2 regions of the Paraburkholderia steynii genome follow, and region 2 is predicted to be linked to the other one. Evidence: riboswitches for the same ligand, from Rfam matches in the RefSeq annotation. Region 2 holds a riboswitch; the other holds the start of a gene.
The links. A riboswitch is a leader RNA that binds a small molecule or an ion and turns the genes downstream of it on or off. The one in region 2 is predicted to bind cobalamin.
Positions count from the first base shown of each region.

Region 1: another riboswitch for cobalamin. It lies ahead of BLT65_RS21015 (TonB-dependent receptor domain-containing protein); the one in region 2 lies ahead of cobG (precorrin-3B synthase).

Region 1 is NZ_FNDI01000011.1:175,256-182,536, forward strand. It holds gene BLT65_RS20995 (adenosylcobinamide-GDP ribazoletransferase) at 1-711, opposite strand, end outside; gene cobT (nicotinate-nucleotide--dimethylbenzimidazole phosphoribosyltransferase) at 784-1,836, opposite strand; gene BLT65_RS47935 (ABC transporter ATP-binding protein) at 1,873-2,694, opposite strand; gene BLT65_RS21010 (FecCD family ABC transporter permease) at 2,691-3,752, opposite strand; gene BLT65_RS21015 (TonB-dependent receptor domain-containing protein) at 3,759-5,741, opposite strand; cobalamin riboswitch at 5,806-6,068, opposite strand; gene BLT65_RS21020 (hypothetical protein) at 6,289-6,651, shown strand; gene BLT65_RS21025 (cell division protein ZapA) at 6,648-6,965, shown strand; RNA gene ssrS (6S RNA) at 7,030-7,211, shown strand.
Region 2 is NZ_FNDI01000021.1:80,900-88,180, forward strand. It holds gene BLT65_RS31060 (precorrin-2 C(20)-methyltransferase) at 1-82, opposite strand, end outside; gene BLT65_RS31065 (precorrin-8X methylmutase) at 82-708, opposite strand; gene cobG (precorrin-3B synthase) at 701-2,089, opposite strand; cobalamin riboswitch at 2,176-2,361, opposite strand; gene cbiE (precorrin-6y C5,15-methyltransferase (decarboxylating) subunit CbiE) at 2,450-3,658, shown strand; gene BLT65_RS31080 (cobalt-precorrin-5B (C(1))-methyltransferase) at 3,658-4,758, shown strand; gene BLT65_RS31085 (cobalt-precorrin-6A reductase) at 4,755-5,492, shown strand; gene cobM (precorrin-4 C(11)-methyltransferase) at 5,489-6,211, shown strand; gene BLT65_RS31095 (sodium:solute symporter family protein) at 7,083-7,281, opposite strand, start outside.

The DNA.
Region 1 (7,281 bases), on a different contig from region 2:
CAGTTCGAAGATCTGCTGCGCAAAGCCAAGGCAATCGCCCGTATAGCCGCCGATGCGTCTGATGAAATAGCGGCCCAGCATGAAACGCAACACGACGAGCACGAGCAGCGCGATGCAACCGGCACGCCACTGCGGCCAGAAGAGCCACGGCATACCTAGAAAGATAGCGCAGCCAAAAGCATTGCGTGACATGCGCTGCGCAACGGGTTTGGCCTTGCCTTCCGCTCGCACGTAGTCGAGCGTCACGAGATAGCTGATTGCACAGGCGCGGCTCGCCGCATGCGCCGCGATCATCAGCCATGCCGCGTAGAGCGGCGGCAAGGCGGCGAGCGTTTGCCACTTCAATGCAAGCGCGACCATCAACGCAATCGCGCCGAATGCGCCGATGCGTGAGTCATGCATGATCCGCAGCGTATCGTCGCGTGTATAGGCGCCGCCGAACGCATCCACGCAATCGGCCAGCCCGTCTTCATGGAATGCGCCCGTGATGAGTAGCGTCGTTGCCATCGACAGCAACACCGCGACGCCCGGTGGAAAGATGCGCAGCGCGGCCATGTATACGATTGCGCCCGCTGCGCCCACCAGCGCGCCGATCAATGGAAAGTAACGCGCCGCCGCGTTCAGATAGTGCGGCTCGTAACCGACCCAGCGCGGCACGGGCACACGCGTGAAGTAGCCGAGCGCTGTGAAGAAATAACGCAGTTCATTCATCGCTGGTTCGACGCATTTTTTTCATCACAGTTCTCTCGCTTCGAACGTCAGGATTGATGCAGGCGCCGCGCATCATGCATCGCGTTGCGCGACGCCGGCCGATTCGAAGCTCGCCATCTCGTTGACGAACGCCGCGGCTGCGCGCAGTAAAGGCATAGCAAGCGCCGCGCCCGTTCCTTCGCCCAGCCGCAGGTCGAGCGCGAGCAGCGGCACCGCGCCGAAGTGATCGAGCATGCGGCGATGACCCGCTTCGTTCGACGCATGGGCAAACACGCAGTAATCGCGCACTGCAGGCGCGAACGCGTCGGCCACCAGCAGCGCGGAGGTCGCGATGAAGCCGTCGACGACGATCGTCATGCGTGCCTGTGCCGCTGCGAGATACGCGCCCGCCATCATCGCGATTTCGAAGCCGCCGAAGGTTGCGAGCACATCGAGCGGATCATTCGATGCCGGGTGATACGCAAGCGCCGCCGCCAGCACGTTGCGCTTCTTTACGAGGCCGGCGTTGTCGAGACCTGTGCCGCGCCCAACGCAATCGTCGATAGGCACGCCGCACAGGCGGCTCATCAAACACGCAGCCGACGACGTATTCGCAATGCCCATTTCGCCGAAGCCGATCACGTTGGTGCCGAACGCCGCGTGATGACGCACACGGTCCGCGCCCGCGCGCATCGCGGCGAGCGCTTCGTCGCGCGTCATCGCGGGCTCTTGCGCGAAGTTGCGCGTGCCACGCGCAACGGGGATATCGACGAGCTTCTCGTGCGGCGCGAACTCATGCGCGACGCCCGCATTCACCACTTCGAGTTCGAGGCCCGCAACGCGGCTGAACGCATTGATCGCCGCGCCGCCAGCGAGAAAGTTGAGCACCATCTGCGCCGTCACCGCTTGCGGATACGGACTCACGCCCGCGTTCGCAATGCCGTGATCGGCGGCGAAGACGATGATCGCGGGACGTGTGACAGTGGGCTGCGTGCTGCGCTGGATCATGCCCATCTGACGCGCGAGCGCCTCGAGCTGGCCGAGACTGCCGGGCGGCTTGGTCTTCAGGTCGATGATGCGTTGCAGCTCGGCGCGCAATGTCTGGTCGAGCGGCTCGACGATAGGCAGGGAATGCGATGTGGTCATGTTCGTGTTTGCGTGAAGAGTTCGGTTCATGCGTGTTCAGTTGCGAGTCGCTGCGCGCAGCGCCGGAATCAGCGCTTCATCGTCGCCGTCGCGGATCAGTACGAGCGGATAGCCGAATGCGCGGCTGGCGAGTTCGGGCGTCAGCACGTCGCGCGCGGGTCCCGCATGCGCGATGCCGTTGCCTTCGAGCAGCAGCGCGTGCGTCGCGAAACGCCGCGCGAGATTCAGATCGTGGCACGAGAACATCACTGTACGCCCGGCGCCGCGGGTCCATGCGCTCAACGCTTCGAGGCAGTCGATCTGATGATGCAGATCCAGATGCGCGAGCGGCTCGTCGAGCAGCAGCAGCGGCGCGTCCTGGCATAGCACGGCCGCCAGCGCGACACGCTGCCGCTCGCCACCCGACAGCGACAGCACGTCGCGCGAAGCGAAGTCCGCGAGACCGAGCGCATCGAGCGCCGCATGCGCGGCTGCGTGATCCTCGTCTCGCTCCCAACCCCAGCCGGCCAGATGCGGAAAACGGTTTAGCAGCACGATGTCGAGTACGCTTGCATTGAATGCATCGTGCGATGTTTGCGGCATCAACGCACGGCGCTGCGCGAGGCGCGCGAGCGGCCATGCGTTCACATGCATTCCGTCCAGTTCGATGTGCCCTTTCGCTGGACGCATGAGACCCGCGAGCGTCGAGATGAGCGTCGTCTTGCCCGCGCCGTTTGGCCCGGCGATGCACCAGACTTCGCTCGGATAGAACGTGTGCGTGAAGGCATCGAGCAAGGTGCGCGAACCGGCGCGCAAGGTCAGTTGGTCTGCGTGCAGCGTGGTATCGGCGCTTGAGCGTGCGTTCATGGGTGCATTCATGTGCGCCTCCGTCGAAGCAGCATCCACAGGAACACGGGCACGCCGATCAACGCGGTGATCACGCCGACGGGTAACTGCGCGGGCGCGATCACCGTACGCGCGATCAGATCGGCCCCCATCACGGCAACGCCGCCGCCGAGCGCCGCTGCGGGCAGCAGCATCCGCTGATCGTTGCCGAACGCGAGACGCAGCATGTGCGGCACGACGAGCCCGACAAAGCCGATCGTGCCGCCCGTCGTCACAGCAGCGGCAGCGGCGAGCGATGCGACCAGGTAGACGCGCAGCCGCGCGCGCATCACAGGAACGCCGAGCGCTTGCGCCGCGGCGTCACCGCGCAGCAGTACATTGAGTTGCGGCGCGATGGGTACGATCGCGAGCAACGCGATGCACAGCGCAGCGAGCGCGAGCCACGGCATGCCGCCACCGTTCAGATCGCCTGTCAGCCAGAACAGCATGCCGCGCAAGCGGCTGTCGGGTGCGACCGTCAACAGCAACGTGATGATGGCGCCCCACCCCGCTGCGATCACCGCGCCCGTCAGCAGCAGACGCGGCGATGCGTCCTGCGGCTCGCCGCGCCACAGCGCGCCGCGTGCAAGACCGAGCACCAGCAGGATCGACACGAATGCGCCGGCGAACGCCGATGCATCGACGATCCACCACGCGCAGCCCGCGATCATCGCGACGAGCGCAAAGCTCGCCGCGCCGCCCGACACGCCGAGCACGTACGGCTCGGCCAGCGGATTGCGCAGCAGCACCTGAAGCAACGCGCCTGCAAGCGCAAGCAATGCGCCGCAACCGAAGCCGGCGAGCGCGCGCGGCAGGCGCAGCGTGCGAACGATCTGCGTGGCGAGATCGGACGATACGTCAGCCGACGGCAGCAACGCGTCGAGCACGCGCGACGGCGCGACGCTCACGCTTCCGAGTGCAAGCGACGCCACGAAGACCGCGAGCGCCGCGATGCCGAGCGCCGTCCAGATGGCGAGCGCGCGTTTCGCGCTCATGCCTCGCGCGACCCGGATCGGCTGATGTTGCGGCTGACGTTGCACGAGTCCGCTCATCGCGCGTCACTGCTGCTGCCAGCCGAGCGTGATATAGGCGCCGCGCCTTGGCGTGTTGTACGTGTAGGCGAGTTCATAGTCCTTGTCGAAGAGATTCTGGATTTGCGCGGCCACGTACCACGCCTTCGTGAGGTTGTAGCGCGCGGACAGGTTCACGATGCCATAACCGCCGAGCGCCGTGCCGCTATCATCGCGTTCGCCGCTCAGGAGCCATTCGCCGCCTACACGCCAGGTGCCGATATTGCGGTTCGCGGCGAACGACGCGAAATGACGTGCGCGACGGTTCAGATCGGTATGCGTGTCTTCATCGACGGGATTCTGGAACGTTAGGGCCGCGCGCACGTCGGTCCTGCCGACGTGACCCTGCCACGATCCTTCGATGCCCTGCACTTTCGCATGCCCCACGTTCTCCGCGACGTAGATGCCCGGCGTGGTCTGCACATAGTCGATCAGGTTCGTATAACGCGTCTGGAATGCCGTGAGCTTCATCAGGCCGAGCGCATCGGATGCGTACTGCAATGCGGCTTCGACAGAATGGCTGTGCTCCGGTTGAATGAGCGGATTGCCGCTGTACGGGTAGTACAGATCGTTGAAGCTCGGCGCGCGAAACGCATCGGACCAGCTTGCAGTCACCTTCCAGTGCTCGTTGAAGTCGTAGCCATAGCCCAGATAGTAACTGTTGGCTCCGCCGAAATCCGAGTACTGGTCGCGCCGCAGGTTCGCCTGGATCTGGCTGTTGCCGAAGCGCCCCGTGTAGCCCGCGAACCCCGAGTTCACGTGACGCGCGGGCGCGCTGTACTGATTCGAGTCGAGTGTCTGGTCGAGATGCTCGTAGCCCAATTGAAGCTTTTGATCGCGCGCAAACGTGAAGTCGTTCTGCCACGTGTACTGCCGGTTGTCCGAATCGTAGCGGTACAGATAGTCGCCATTGAGCGACGTGTTGCTGCGATCGTTGCCCGTCGCGACGACGAAGCGCGTCGTCCACCAGTCGGTGAGCTTGCCGTTCGCGAAGGCTGAAGCCGTCTGTACCTTGCTGTGCAGGTTGTTGAGATCGGTGGGCAGGCCGAAGGGATTGTCGAAGCTGTCGTTGCCGTTCGACTGGAAGTAGCGCAGGCCGATGTCCCACTGGTCGTTGAGCTTGTGGCGCAGCGACGCGCTCACGCTCTCGTTGAAATAACCGTTCGCGTTCGGATTGACGGGCGCGAGCGCCGGGTCGATCGACGAAAAGCCGTCCGTCTTCGCGCGCGCGAGCGTGACGCTGAAGGTCGTGCGGCCGTCCTTGTCGAGCGCACCGTCGACGCCCGCCGCCTGGCGTTGCGTGTGATAGCTGCCGTACTCGACGTCGAAGTGAAAACGCGGCGGATGATTGCCGCCGTCCTTCGTGAACACCTGCACCACGCCGCCGATCGCGCCCGAGCCGTACAGTGCCGACACGTTGCCGTTGACCACTTCGACGTGATCGATCTGGTCGAGCGGAATCTGTTCGAGTTGCGCGTTGCCCTGGCTCACCGAATCGACGCGCACGCCGTCGATCAGCACGAGCGACTGTGTCGACGACGCGCCGCGCAGAAACAGACTCGACGTCGCACCCGGCCCGCCGTTGCGCACGACCTGCGCGCCAGGCGCGAACTGCAGCAGCCCCGGCAAGTCGCGCGCGCTGTTGTCCGCGATGTCCTGCGGATCGAACAGCGTGGTCTGCGGAATCGCGTCGGCGAGTCGCTGCGCACGACGGTCGGCCGTGACGACGATGGGTGACAAAGTCGTGGGGATTGTGTTTGACGAAGTATCGGTCGAGCCGTTGTCCGATCGATCCGTGGATGTGGCGGATGGATTCGCCTCGTCGGCCGTCTGCGCGCTTGCGGCGAGCGGGGCTGAAGCAAAGGCAATCACGGCGACCGCAGCAAGCGGCGCGCGTCTGAAGTGTGGACACAGCGGGCGCGGAAACACCTGGCGCAGATACGCCGGGTGGACAAACACGGAGGTGAGCATCGAAAGAGTCCTGTGGGCCTGTGCGCGGCCCGCTCCTCGTGGGCCGATGCCTGTACAAGGAGCGACACGTTCCTTGCCTCCGGCCGGTATCCGGGCTGACGACTGGCCGACCCGCCTTCCCACGCATCATGCGCAGTGGCGCTTCGCACGGCATCGGCTCTATGGATGGCTCGACGCGTGCATGGGTCGACCTGCAGGAACTGCGGTCGTTGTACCGTTGCGAGGACAGCGCAGGTTGGCTCGTCCGGGCGGACTTCGCTCCCTGCTTCCCGTTTAACTGCGCGCGGCGCGATACCGCGCGCGGGCACCAGAGTGCCGCAAGTGTAGAAGTGACGTACACACGCGTCAAGAAACGCGAGGTGGTCACAGGGACGATGACGGTGGACTGTTAAAAGAGTCCCTTTTTCAAGGGTAAAAATGCGTGAATCGCGACAAGACACCTGGATAATGCCGCGTTAAAGCGCTACTGTTACGTCCTGAAACGAGACAAATGTCCGAGCGTGCGACATTCCGCGCTAGAATGCCATGTCTTTAGAGGACGCAGCACATGCTCACCGAACTCGAAACACTGTCACAGAACATCGGTCGGCTGATCGAGATCAGCCAACGCTACAACGAAGCGCGCCTCGCACTCGAAGAACAGCTCGCACAAGCGCGCGCCGAATGCGAAGCGACCCGCGTAGAACTCGAACAGACTCGCGAAGAACGCGCCGCATTGCAAGCGGAGCGCGATGCGCTGTCCGCGAAGATCGACGACGCGCAAGTACGTCTGAATGCCATCCTCGAGAAGCTGCCGCGCGCTCGCGGTCACGAGCCCGACAATCAACTCGATCTCCTCGCGCCCGAGCAGCAGGCGCAGGCCAATCACGACGCGAACCACGACGCGACCCGCCACGGAGAAAACGCATGACCACGAAGCAGATCGAAGTGTCGATCCTCGGCCAGCCCTATCGTCTCGCCTGCTCGGCGGAAACGGAAGCGGCGCTGCTCGAAGCCGTGGCCCGTGTCGATGCCGAGATGTCGAAGATCCGCTCGAACAGCAACGTGCGCGGCCAGGATCGTATCGCCGTGATGGCGGCGTTGTCGCTGGCATCGGAACTGCTTAGGCTGCAAGCCAGCGTGCGACACGGAGAATCATTTCCCGCCGAAGAAATCCGGCGTACAATGCACCAGATGAATGAGCAGCTTGGCACTGTGATCCAACAGTACAGCAGCGTGCAGTAAAGAAAATTTTGTTGGGCTTGATTGTTTTGCGGTCGGGCCCATGTTGTGGAGCAAACGTTTTTAAGCTTCCCTGCCTGGTTCGCCAAGGTCATATATTCCTTGAACCAATGCTATATGCACGGTTGCGGAAATTTGTAGCACGGGTGTGCGCGTCACTCTGTCTGATGTACCCGAAGTGCTGCTAACTGCGACCAATTCTGAACCTCAGGTTCAGGATGCCGGCCTAGCGGCTAAGGCGGGGACCTATACGAACGGCATCGGACTTTATCCGATGCCGTTTTTCTTTGGGCGTGCGCTTTGCGTTGGTTGGCGAGCA
Region 2 (7,281 bases):
TCACCGTGATCAGTTCCGGGTCGCCGGGACCGACGCCGAGACCATAGAGACGCCCGCGCGTGCTGTTCGCCTGATCGGCCATTATTCGTCCTCCGATGCGAGCGCGTTCACGGCGGCTGCCGCCATCGCGCTGCCGCCGCGCCGGCCTTGCACGGCGACGAACGGCACGCCGCGGCTATTGGCGGCGAGCATCGCCTTCGACTCCGCCGCGCCGATGAAGCCGACCGGGAAGCCGAGAATCAGCGCGGGGCGCGGCGCGCCGCTATCGAGCATGTCGAGCAGATGAAAGAGCGAGGTCGGCGCATTGCCGATTACGACGACGCTGCCTGGCAGATGTGGCTGCCACAGTTCGAGCGCCGCCGCCGAACGCGTGTTGTTCATCTCGCGCGCGAGCGCGGGCACGGATGGATCGGCCAGCGTGCAGATCACTTCGTTGTGCGCGGGCAGCCGCGCGCGTGTGATGCCTTCGGCGACCATGCGCGCGTCGCAGAGGATTGGCGCGCCGTTGGCGAGGGCCTGGCGCCCGGCGCGGCCTGCGCCGTCCGAAAAGCGCAGATCGCCGATGATATCGACCATCCCGCATGCGTGGATCACGCGCACGGCGAGCTTTTCGAGGTCGGCGGGAATGCGCGAAAGATCGGCTTCCGCGCGTATCGTCGCGAACGACTGGCGATAAATTTCCTGTCCGTCGCGGATGTAGTCAAGCATCGAATGGCTCATCAGTTGGGGGAAGGGCGGATGCTTGTAGCACGTCTGCCGCTTCGTCGATCGTCAGACCGCGCGCGATGCATCGGCCGAAGCCGTTGGGCTCGCGCGGGTCGTGTGTCTGGTACAGGTCGTAATGGCCGTCGGCCACTGCGAGCAGCGTGTAGGGCGCGCGGTGCGCGGCTGCACAGGAACGTGGGCAGCCGCTGAGATGCACTTGCGCATGTGCGGGCACGTGTGCAGCGAGCTTCAGGGCATCGGCTTTGGTGTCCGCCTGGCTCTTCGCGCAGCCTGCGGAGCCGGTGCATGCGATCACGCGGGTTAGCGGATTTTGCGAAGTGGTGGCGAGGCCCAGTGCTTCGAGCTTCCGTAGCGTGGCGTCGAGGTTCGCTGGGTCGATATCGGTGAGCAGCACGCTTTGCCACGGTGTCATGCGCAGGGTTGCGCGTTCGTTGCCGTGCGTGAGTTCGGCGAGGCCACGCAGTACCGCGCTGTCGATGCGGCCCAATGCGGGCTGCGCGCCGACATGCCAACGATGGCCGTCGTTTTGTCGATACGCGCCGAGCCTTCGCGACGCATCGGCAGGTTCGCGGTGCCAGCGTTCGATCGACGCGTCGCGCAACGTCTGTACGCCGCATTTGCGTTCGGCGTGCCTGATGATGCTCTCGATGGAATGCTTGGCGAGCAGGTCGCGCATGCGGGTATCGTCTGGCGCGGCGAGGTCGAGGAACGTGTGTATGAGCGCTCGCGTGAACGTTGCGAGATCCGAAGCCGTGACGGCGGCTAATGCGCCGTCATGTTGCGCAAGAACGGGCGGACATCCTGCAAGGCCGAACGCGAACCAGGCGTCAGAACGCTCACGATGCGGCATCGCCGAAAACCAGATGTCGTGCGGATGATCGAGCATCATCAGACGCTCGCCGCCATCGAGCATCAGCGAAAATTTCGGCGACAGCGCGACGAAACGCGTGTCGCTTTGAAGCAGCGTGAGCAGATCGGCAGTGAGCGCGGTTGTGTCGAATAAGGCGCTCGCATCGCGGCCCGTCGCTGGGCTGATCATTACGTTGCGCACGTCGTCGGCGAATGCGTGCTCAGTGTTTTGCGGGCCGAGGCCCGCGTCGAGGAGTGCCGCAATGAGCGCGTCTTCATGACCGTGCTTGACGCCGCGCAATTGCAGGTTCGCGCGATTCGTAATGTCGACGATACCCGACGCGTGTTCGTCGATCGCCCCGGCGATGGCGAGCGCCTGCGTTGCGCTCAATTCGCCGCCCGCCAGCTTCACGCGGCAGATGCCGCCGTCGAGCGCGGGTACGATGCGCAACAGCCCCGGACAAGCCGAAGGGCGCAAGGCGGAAGCGTCGGACGAATGGAAAGCGTGGCTCAAGACATCACCGGGTTAACGTCGCGCGACGGCCCGGGCATCTCGAAGGAGAGCGGCTCGGCATCGGTACACCCCGCCCGATGTTGACTGGCACGAACTGTTGGCCGGCAGGTTTCCTGACTAGCAGGTCAACGTCCACACCGGCCTTCCCGGTATCACCAGTGGCGCAAATTGGCGTGGACTCGCTGCATACAGTTGCGGGGGCAGTCACGGTCATCGCAGTGATGTGTGTTCCCTCTTAGGCCCCGAAAGGCACCGGCGAACGGGTATTATGCCTTTTTTCGAACAGCACAACGATGCCGCAGCCTTGAAACACGGCCCGCAGCAGCGTTTTCAGTACAGCAAGCAGATGAGGATCGACGCATGTCGGCGTGGCTGACCGTGGTGGGAATGGGCGATGACGGTTTTGCCGGCCTGGGGAAAACGGCGCGGCGCGCGCTGATCGACGCGTCGGTGATCTATGGCGGCGAGCGGCATCTGGCGATGCTGCCCGTGTGCCTGAACGCCGCGCGCGAGCCTTGGCCGCATCCGTTCGACATCGCGCCCGTGCTCGCGCGGCGCGACACGCCCGTGTGCGTGCTGGCGAGCGGCGATCCGATGTTTTACGGCGTCGGCGCAACGCTCGCGCGCCACGTTCCAGCCGATGAATTGCGCGTGCTGCCGGCTCCCTCGTCGGTGTCGCTTGCGGCGGCGCGTCTTGGCTGGGCGTTGCAGGATGTTGCGACCGTGTCGCTGGTTGGTCGGCCGCTTGCGGCGCTGCAGATGCATTTGCACGATGGCGCACGCGTGTTCGCGCTAAGCGCGGACGGCGCGACGCCTACCGCCGTCGCCGCGTGGCTCGTCGAACGCAGCTTCGGCGCGACGCGCATGATCGTGATGGAGCATCTGGGCAGCGCATCCGAACGCCTGATCGACGCTCGCGCGCACGACTGGTCGATTGGCGAGACGGCGTCGCTGAACGTGATCGCGCTCGATTGCCGGCGCGATGCGTCGTCCGATGCGCCGCGGCTCGCGTTGACGCCAGGCCTGCTCGACGACGCCTTTCGTCACGACGGCCAGTTGACGAAGCGCGACGTGCGCGCGCTGACGCTCGGACGCCTCGCGCCCGCGCCCGGCGAACTGCTGTGGGACGTCGGCGCGGGCTGTGGCTCGATCGGTATCGAATGGATGCGCGCGCACGCCAGTTGCCGCGCGATAGCGATCGAAGCGAACGGCGAGCGTCAGCGTTTCATCGAGCACAATCGCGACGCGCTCGGTGTGCCGGGACTGCAACTGATCGCAGGCAAGGCGCCCGATGCGCTGCAAGGCTTGCCCGCGCCCGACGCGATTTTCATCGGCGGCGGCGTGACGGCGCATGGCGTGCTCGATGCGTGCTGGCGCGCGTTGAAACAAGGCGGGCGGCTGATTGCGAACGCCGTCACGCTCGAAGGCGAGGCGGCGCTCGTTGCGTGGCGCGCGCAGTATGGCGGCGCGTTGACACGCATTGCGCTTGCCGAGGCGCAGGCGCTCGGCGGCTTCGAGACGTGGCGCTCCGCGCTGCCGATCACGCTACTCGACACCCGCAAACCGTGATGCGCGACGAAACGCCCGAACAACCCGCGCCACTGCGCAGCGGCTACACGACGGGAAGCTGCGCGACGGCGACGTCGCTGGCGGCGGCGCGTTTGCTGCTGTCGGGTATCGCGAGCGATGTCGCGGAAATCGTGTTGCCGAAAGGCCAGCATGTGCCGATGCAACTCGTGTTCTGCCGCCTGGTCGACGGCGGTAAGGACGGCGCCGAAGCGGGCACCGTCAAGGACGCGGGCGACGATCCCGATGTCACGCACGGCGCCGTGGTGTTCGCGCGCGTGCGTCTGGCCGACGCGCCCGGCGTGCGTTTTCATGCGGGGCCGGGCGTCGGCACGGTGACGCGCGCGGGCCTCACGCTGCCCGTCGGCGAGCCGGCCATCAACCCGGTGCCGCGTCAGATGATGACCGCGCATCTTGCCGAACTGGCCTCCGAGCATGGCTATGCGGGCGGCTTCGAAGTGACGATCGGCGTCGAGAACGGCGAAGCGCTGGCGCAGAAGACGATGAACCCGCGCTTGGGCATTGTCGGCGGGCTGTCGATACTTGGCACGACGGGCATCGTGCGGCCGTTCTCGTGCTCGGCGTATATCGCGTCGATCCATCAGGGCATCGACGTGGCGCGCGCGAACGGCTATCGGCATATTGCCGCGTGTACGGGCAATGCGAGCGAAGACGCGATGCGCGCTTACTACCAGTTGCCCGATATCGCGCTGATCGAGATGGGCGACTTCGCGGGCGCGGTGCTCAAGCATCTGAAGCGCGCGCCCGTCGACAAGCTCAGCATGTGCGGCGGCTTCGGCAAGCTGAGCAAACTCGCGGCGGGGCATCTCGATCTGCATAGCCGCAATTCGAGCATCGACTTGCCGCAACTCGCCGCGTGGTCGGCGCAACATCCGGCGAGTGATGACGCGTTGCAGGCCGCTATCGTCGGCGCGAACACGAGCCAGGAAGCGCTTGCGATGGCGCGAAAAAAAGGCGTGCCGCTCGGGGATATCGTCTGCGCACGCGCGCGCGACGTGGCGCGCGAAATCGTGCCCGCGTCGGTCGAAGTCGAGATGTTCGCGATCGACCGGCAGGGCAACATCATCGGGGTGGCGCGATGAAGCGTGTGTTATTGCTCGGCGGCACGGGCGACGCATTGCAGATCGCGCGGCAACTCGGGCCGCAGCATGTCTATAGCCTGGCGGGACTCGGACGCGTGCCGGAAGGGCTGGCGTGTGAAGTGCGCGTCGGTGGGTTTGGCGGCAGCGATGGGCTTGCGCGGTTTATCGAAAGCGAAGGCATTGCGCTCGTGATCGACGCGACGCATCCGTATGCCGCGCAAATGAGCGCGAACGCGGCCGCGGCGTGCCGCGAGGCCAACGTGCCGTGCTGGGCGCTGCGCCGCGCGGGCTGGACGCCGCAAGCGGGCGACGACTGGCGCATGGTGGGCGGCTGGGATGAACTGGTCGATGCGATCCGTCCGTTTCGGCGGGTGCTGTTCACGTCGGGCCGCGAGCCGCTTTCGCATCTCGATGAAATACCTGCGCATCAATTTTGGATTGTGCGCTGTCTCGACGCGCATCCGGGCAACGAGCGTGCATGCGTCATCGACGCGCGCGGGCCGTTCGATATCGACGGCGAGCGGGCGCTGTTCGCGCTGAATCACATCGATGTGCTGGTGACGAAGAACAGCGGCGGAGCGGCGACGCAGCCGAAGCTCGAGGTGGCGCGCGAACTGAAGGTGCCCGTGGTGATGATGCGGCGCCCTTCGCTGCCTGAGGTCGATCGCGAGTTCGACAGTCCGGCGCAACTGCTGCGCGCATTGAACGAAGAAGATTGGAGTGCTGTGAAATGACGGTGTTTTTTATCGGTGCGGGACCGGGCGATCCTGAACTGATCACGGTGAAGGGGCAGCGCCTGGTGCGCACGTGTCCGGTGATTCTGTATGCCGGTTCGCTTGTGCCTGAAGCCGTGTTGAGCGGCAATGTCGCTGAAAAGGTGGTGAACACGGCCGAGCTCGATCTGGATGCGATCGTTGGTCTGCTTGCCGACGCGCATGTGAACGGGCAGGACGTCGCGCGCGTGCATTCGGGCGATCCGTCGTTGTACGGCGCGATTGGGGAGCAGATTCGCCGCTTGCGGGCGCTTGGCATTCCGTATGAGATCGTGCCGGGTGTGACGGCTACGGCGGCCTGCGCGGCCGCGCTTGGGGTTGAGTTGACGTTGCCGGATGTGTCGCAGACGTTGATTCTCACCCGCTATGCGCGGAAGACTTCGATGCCGGAGGGCGAGCAACTTGCCGATCTTGCGCGGCATCGTGCGTCGATGGCGATTCATCTTGGGGTGCGGCATATTGCTTCTATTGTCGATGAGCTGACGCCTCACTACGGTGGCGACTGTCCCGTCGCGGTGGTTTATCGGGCTAGTTGGCCGGATGAGGAGAAGGTTGTTGGTACGCTTGTTGATATTGTTGAGAAGTTGCAGGGGATGGATATTCAGCGTACCGCGTTGATTCTGGTTGGGCGGGTGCTCGATGCAGAGCATTTTGCGGATTCGACTTTGTATTCGAAGTAGAAAGGTTTTTTTCGCGGCGCGGGCGGTTTGGTTTGCTTGTGTGTTCGCTGGCATCCGGGTTATGGCTTCGTGGTTCGGCTGGTTTGGTTTTTTTGGGGTTTGCGCTGGCATCCGCGATTTGTTAGCCTGCTTCACGCGTCGCCCCTGTGCGGGGCGGCACCTACTTTTCTTTGCCGCCGCAAAGAAAAGTAGGCAAAAGAAAGCGGCTAACACCGCCAATTCTTGTTCCTGCCTGAGGGCCCCCAACGGGTCTTACGCTTCACACGGCAATCACGTGACCCATGTTCGTTGCCAACGCTCTTGCGCTGCGCCTCACCCGCTTCACGCACCCGCGCTTCACCATGCCGTGCCAGATAGTCCACCGCCGCCCAGGTGGCAAACTGTGTGTAGGCCGTAGTGCTCCACACGCCTCACTCCGGACCGATAGCGCATGCGTCCCACCCTGTAAGAGCGCCAGGCTATACGACGCGACAACCTACACACAGTTTGCCACCTGGGCGGCACATACCATTCGCTGCCGTTAGCCCATGCACGGGTATTCGAAGCGGGTGAGGCGCTCATTCGAAGCGTTGGCAACGCACGCAAACAGAAAGGCTGCCATGTGAAGCGTAAGACCCTGTGGGGGCCCTCAGGCAGGAACAAGGATTGGCGGTGTTAGCCGCTTTCTTTTGCCTACTTTTCTTTGCGGCGGCAAAGAAAAGTAGGTGCCGCCCCGCACAGGGGCGACGCGTGAAGCACGCTAACGAATCGCGGATGCCAGCGCAAACCCAAGCAAACCGAACCGGCCGAGCCACGAAGCCATAACGCGGATGCCAGCGCCGCCCCCTGCAGACCACAAAAAAAGGCGCCGCCAGCAACAAACACAACAACCCTAATGCGTCTGCACGCGAGACTGATCTGTTTCAGCTTGCGGCTGCGTAACCGCACTAACAACCACAAACACAACAAGGTTCACCGCCAGCGCAACAAACCCAATATTGACGTCCTTCAGTACATCAGGCAAAAACGGCATCAACTGCCCGACACTCAACTTGAAGATCGTCGTCACAGCAACAACAGCAACCCCAGCG